Regions from separate parts of the Microbacterium sp. NPDC089320 genome, predicted to be linked through region 2. Evidence: predicted binding sites of a transcription regulator. Region 2 holds the regulator's gene; the other holds the start of a gene.
What was found. The regulator LexA, encoded in region 2, represses DNA repair genes until DNA is damaged. The targets are predictions, from matches to a motif close to TCGAACANNTGTTCGA.
Positions count from the first base shown of each region.

Region 1: AB0N61_RS14395 (DUF222 domain-containing protein) is a predicted target of LexA. The motif match lies at 1,245-1,260, and genes of this name have one in related genera.

Region 1 covers NZ_JBFBGY010000005.1:68,064-71,236, reverse strand. The annotation lists gene AB0N61_RS14400 (NAD(P)-dependent alcohol dehydrogenase) at 1-905, shown strand, start outside; gene AB0N61_RS14395 (DUF222 domain-containing protein) at 1,325-2,878, shown strand; gene AB0N61_RS14390 (GntR family transcriptional regulator) at 2,935-3,173, opposite strand, start outside.
Region 2 covers NZ_JBFBGY010000001.1:37,498-40,670, forward strand. The annotation lists gene AB0N61_RS00185 (histidinol-phosphate transaminase) at 1-52, opposite strand, end outside; gene AB0N61_RS00190 (LysM peptidoglycan-binding domain-containing protein) at 144-506, opposite strand; gene lexA (transcriptional repressor LexA) at 789-1,475, shown strand; gene AB0N61_RS00200 (prolyl oligopeptidase family serine peptidase) at 1,526-3,173, shown strand, end outside.

The DNA of each region.
Region 1 (3,173 bases), on a different contig from region 2:
TGCGGGGCGACTGGGGACCGCAGCAGTACCCGCTCGCACCCGGACACGAGATCGCCGGCACCGTCGCCGCCGTCGGCTCGGATGTCACCAAGCATGCGGTCGGCGATCGTGTCGGCGTGGGATGTCTCGTGAACTCCTGCGGGGAGTGCCGCAACTGCCTCCGCGGCGACGAGCAGTTCTGCTCGAACGGTGCGATCTTCACCTACGGCAGCACCGACCGCGACGGCACGGTCACGCAGGGCGGGTACTCGGAGCAGGTCGTCGTCACCGAATCGTTCGCAGTGCGGATCCCCGACGCCCTCGGACTCGATGTCGCGGCGCCTCTGCTCTGCGCGGGAATCACCACATACTCGCCGCTGCGTCACTGGAACGTCGGACCCGGCAGCCGCGTGGCGGTCGTCGGTCTCGGCGGACTCGGTCACATGGGCGTGCAGATCGCCCACGCTCTCGGAGCAGAGGTCACCGTGCTGTCGCAGACGCTCAGCAAGAAGGACGACGGCCTTCGCCTCGGTGCCGATCACTACTACGCGACGAGCGATCCCGAGACGTTCCGTTCGCTGCGCGGGTCGTTCGATGTCATCCTCAACACGGTCAGCGCGGTCGTCGACCTTCGCGCGTATCTCGGTCTGCTCGACGTGGGCGGGTCGATGGTCTGCGTGGGGGCCCCCGCAGAACCGCTCTCGGTGAATGTCTCGTCGCTCATCGGGGGACGCCGGTCGCTCGCGGGCTCGAACATCGGCGGAATCCAGGAGACCCAGGAGATGCTCGACTTCTGCGCCGAACACGGCATCGCCGCCGAGATCGAAGTCATCAGCGCATCGCAGATCAACGAGGCCTATGAGCGGGTGCTCGCCTCTGACGTGCGCTATCGCTTCGTGATCGACGGCGCCACCTTCGCGGACTGACGTCGACGAGCCTCCGGGGGACGCCGTTCTCTCGGGGGCTCACGTCGATCGCCGGGGGTCTCTTCTTCTCTTCTCTTCTCGTCGTCTCGTCGTCTCGTCGTCTCTTCTTCTCGTCGTTTCTTCGTTTCGTCGTCTCGCTTCCTTCCTTCCTGTCCTTCGTTCTGTTCCTCGCCTTCGTTCTGTTCGTCTCCGTCGTTCTGTCCGTCTCCGTCGTTCTGTTCGTCTCCGTCGTTCTGTTCGTCTCCGTCGTTCTGTTCGTCTCCGTCGTTCTGTTCGTCTCCGTCGTTCTGTTCCTCTCCTTCTTCTCTTCCTCTCCCTCTGCGCGGCATTCCGGGAGATTGGAATACGTGGTCTGATCTGGGGTAAATCGGGCTGGTTTCGGGGGGCGAATGTCGGTGGTGCCGGGTTGACTGTGGGGTATGAACAGCACTGCGGAGCTTTTGGATCGGGTCATCGCCGACCTTGATGCGGTGCTGTCCGATGATGCTTTGGCGGGGTTGAGCGACGCGGACCGGGTCGCGGTGCTGCAGGGGGCGGGGGCGGCGTTTCGGCGGGCGGAGGCGGTGATCGTGGAGACGATCGCGACCGGGGATCCCGGTGACTTTCCGCATTCGGCGGGGTGTCGGGGCATGAACGAGCTGGTGCAGCGGACGGTCGGGGTGGATGTGCGGGGTGCGGTCCGGGTGGACCGGGTGGTGGATCTGGTGCGCAGGCCGGTGAGTCTGGCGGGGGAGCGGATGCCGGCACGGTGGTCGGAGATGCGTCTGGCGTTGCTGGACGGGGTGATCGGTGTCGCGGGGTTTCTGGCGGCGACGGGTCCCATCGAGCGGGTATGGGACCGATTGAGGGTGGATCAGCGGTTGGCGGCCGATGTCGCCTTGGCGGGGTTCGCGCGCGGGCACGGCCTCGACACGGACGACCCGGACCCGGATGCGAGCGCGGATGCGGATGCCGATGCGCCGGGGCCGTCGCCGACGACGCAGGACCTGAAAGCGCTCGGGGAGGATCTCGCGTCGATGCTCGACCCGGATGGGGAAGAACCCAAGGATGAGGAGGCGCGGCGTAAGCGTGGCATCACGATCGGTCGGCTTCGGAACGGGGTGCATGCGATCCGCGGGTATCTGACCCCGGAGGCTGCCGCGCAGTTGCAGCTCATCATCGACGGACTCCTCAACCCCAAAGGCGACGGCCCGCCCCTGCCCGGCGTGCACTTCACCCCGACCGATGCAGGCGAGGACGCCGGCGACGGCGCCGATGCAGCCGCCTCCGAGGACGGAAGTCCAGACGCGGATCCGTTCAACTCCGATCCGCGGTCCGTGCTCGATGACCGCACCGCGGCGCAGAAACGCCACGACGCTCTCACCGCCGCTCTCGCGATCGCCGCCCGCCACACGGACATGCCCACACTCGGTGGCGCATCACCGGTTCTCGTCGTCACCGTCGACGCGAAAGACCTCGCCCATCACGCGGGCGGCTCTTCGTTCGGTGCTGCCGCCGGGTTGAGCGCGAGTAACGGTGGGTGGGCGACCATTCCCGGGTCCGGTGCGCACGTGCCGGTCTCGGTCGCCGCGCAGACTGCATGCGCCGGGGTGATCCAGCGGGTGCTGATGGATGAGGGGCGCATCATCGGGATCAGTACCACCGACCGGGTGTTCACCGTGCATCAGCGGCGCGCGATCATCGCCCGCGACAAGGAATGCCTCATCCCCGGATGCCACGTTCCCGCGTCCTGGTGCGAGATCCACCATGTGACCGAGCATGCGCGCGGCGGGCTGACGACTACCGACAACGGTGTTCCGTTGTGCTGGTGGCACCACCGCTCCCTCGGCACCTCCGGGTGGGAGATCCGCATGAACGCGGGGTCGCCCGAAGTCCGCGGACCGAACTGGTGGGACCCCGCCCAACTGTGGCGCACACCACGACTCAGCCTCCCCGCACCGACCGCAGTTCGGCGCGCTCCGATGCGGATCTGAGTTGCCCTCTGCCCTCGGCGGCTCAGCTATTCGTGCACGCCCTCGCGCTTCGGCGGTCAGTCCTCTGAGTCGGGCTTCCGGAAGTGGTCGATGAAGTTGCTGCGAGTGGTCGCGTGCAACTCATGGATGAGATCGCCGGCACGGTCACCGTCGCGGTCCTTGACCGCGGCGGTGATGCCGCGCAGGAACTCGAGCGCCTCCTGCGGTGTTCGCAGGTTCTCTCGAGGGGCGAGAAAACGCGCGAGCTTGAGTGACAGGGTCTCCGCCTTGGCCCGGAGCACTGAGTTCGGCGAAG
Region 2 (3,173 bases):
GGAGGTCGTCGCGCAGAGGGAGGTCGGCGAGTGATGCAGTCACCCTTCCCATGGTAGGCCGCCTTCGCGGCCGGGATGCCCGTGGTGACCGAGTGTGAACACGGTCACCACGGCAGCGACGATTCGGACGGACCCCGTCCCTGTCACTCCGAGTACTGCGCCGGGATCGCCAGCTCCTGCCCGATCTGCAGCTCTCCGCCGCGCAGCAGGTTCAGGCGCGTGATGTCGCCGATCACGTCGCGCGGATCAGCACCGGGGGCGACGCCCTCGGCGATCGACCACAGCGTGTCGCCCGGCATCACCGTCACGGTGGCGAAGGATGCCGTGGCGGCCTGCTCGCCCGAGGCCATCGCGCTGCCGCCGCTGAGCGCGGCGAAGGCGATTCCCGCCGCGAGCGGCACCGCGGCGATCGCGAGCACGACGCGTCGACCGCGTGCCGTCAGCTTGAGCCGCGTCGCCGGGCGGACCGGAAGGACTGCTGCGCTGCTGAAGGTGATGGTGCTCATGTCGTGCTCCTCTGCATCTACCGCTTGAGCGGTGAAGGTGGCGTAGCGTTCGCATCCGCGTCTCGGCCGGGAGCCGTGGATGCGAAGCTACGTTCCGAAGTTATCTTCGAATTCGAACATCTGTCAAGACTTCTTCGAAACACGTGGATGAGAATCACCCGACACGCTCGAACAGATCTTCCACTTCGGCGCGATTCTCGGATACGGTTTCGACAGGAACACCCCACCACGGGCCTCCGACATTCGAACCGAGACGCCGGAATCGCACACCTGAGGAGCACCATGAGCGACATCTCCGCCCCCGACGCCGACGTCCCGCGCACCCGTCGCCGCAAGAGCCTGAGCCCGAAGCAGATGGCGATCCTCGAGGTCATCCAGACATCGATCAGCCGTCACGGCTACCCGCCGAGCATGCGGGAGATCGGCGATGCTGTGGGCCTCAAGTCGCTCTCGAGCGTGACGCATCAGCTGGGCCAGCTCGAACTGAGCGGCTATCTGCGACGCGATCCGGGCAAGACCCGTGCCATGGAGGTTCTCATCGACCTCCCCGGTGCGAGTGGAGAGAACCCCGCTGATGTCGCGACACCTGTCGGCGACGCCGCGCTCGTCCCGCTGGTCGGCCGCATCGCCGCCGGCGTCCCGATCACGGCAGACCAGCAGGTGGAAGAGATCTTCCCGCTTCCCCGCCAGCTCGTCGGCAAGGGCGACCTGTTCATGCTCAAGGTGTCGGGCGAATCCATGATCGATGCGGCGATCTGCGACGGCGACTGGGTCGTCGTGCGCTCGCAGAGCAGCGCCGAGAACGGCGAGATCGTGGCCGCCATGCTCGACGGCGAGGCCACCGTGAAGGTCCTCCGTCGTCGCGACGGCCACACCTGGCTGCTCCCCCGCAACTCCGCGTTCGAGCCGATCCTCGGGGATGAGTCCGTCATCCTCGGCAAGATCGTCGCCGTCCTCCGAACGGTCTGACACCGCTCGCGCTGCCTGCGACACCGGGCGACGCGCCATAGGCTCGAACCATGTCGTCGCCGTTCGGTACCTGGCCCTCCCCGTTCACGCCCGCCCAGGTCGCCGCCTCCTCGCCGCGGATCGACGGAAGCGCGTTCGTGGCCGACGAGATCTGGTGGGGCGAGTCGGTCCCCTCCGAGGGCGGCCGCCTGACCGTGCGCAGTTCGACCGGTGCCGAGATCCTCCCCGCGCCGTGGAGCGCCCGGTCTCGCGTGCACGAATACGGCGGAGGGGCCTGGGCCGCCGCCGCCGACGGCACGCTGTTCTTCGTCGACGCGAAGGATCAGCGCGTGTACCGCATGCAGCGCGGTGGCGCTCCGACACCGCTCACCCCTCCGGGCCCGGCGCACGGCGGCCTGCGTCTTCAGCGAGGCAGGCTGCTCGCAGTGCGCGAGGACCTCTCTCCGACCCCTCACCGACGTGCCATCGTCGAGATCCCGGCGGACGGGTCGGCAGCCGACGACCCGTCGATGCTGAGGACCCTCGTCGAGGGCGCGTCGTTCTACGCGCATCCGACGCTGTCTCCCGATGGATCGCGCGCCGCCTGGGTCGAATGGTCGGGCGGACGGATGCCGTGGCAGCACGCGTCGCTGGTGCTCTCGGACGGAACCGCGCGCACGGAGCTGCCCACCCGCGCCGCCCTGCAGCCCGAGTGGACGAACGACGACGAGATCCTCTATGCCGATGACCCCTCGGGTCGCTGGGCTCTGCACCGACAGCGTGTGAGCGGCTCGCAGGCAGCCGGCCCGGCGGAGCAGATCGCCGACGCCGACGCGGACACGGGGTATGGGCTCTGGGTGCTCGGCAACCGCTGGTTCCGCCCGCTCGCCGACGGGCGGATCGTGGCCGTGCACACGAACGGTCGTGACCGGGTGGTCGTGATCGAGCGCGACGGCAGCGCTCACCGCGTACCCGTCCCCGCTGACGGCCATGTGAGCGTCGACGCCGTCGACTGCTCACGCGTGCTCCTCTCCGGGAACAGCTCGACGACCGAGCCGGGCGTCTGGTGCGTCGACGTCGACTCCGGTCATGTCGAGGTCGTCACGGGGGCGACGCCGGCGGACCCCGCGTGGATGCCGCCCGCGTCCGAAGTCCTGGTCGATGGATCCCACGGCCCCGTCCACGCCTTCGCGTACGCGCCGACCAATCCCTCGACGTCCGCGCCGGCTGCGGATGAGGAGCTCCCGCCGTACATCGTGCTCGTCCACGGGGGCCCGACCGCGCATGTGACCGGGGCGGCATCCGCCGCCATCGCATTCTGGACGAGCCGCGGCATCGGCGTGCTCGACGTCAACTATGGCGGATCGACCGGCTACGGCCGGGCGTATCGTGAACGACTCGACGGCGGGTGGGGGGTGGTCGACGTCGACGACGTGATCGCCGCCGCGCACGGCCTCGCGGATGCCGGACTCGCCGACCCTGCCCGCATCGCGATCAGAGGCGGCTCAGCGGGCGGCTGGACGGTGCTGTCGTCCCTGGTGCGAGGCGGGACGTTCGCCGCCGGGATCAGCAGATACGGGGTGGTCGACCTGCGGATGCTGAACGAGCACTCCCCTGACTTCGAGGCGCACTACATCGAGGGGCTCGTGGGCCCGTTGCCCGAGTCCGAGGCGGTCTACGTCGCCCGCTCACCCCTGACCCATGCTGATCGGATCGACG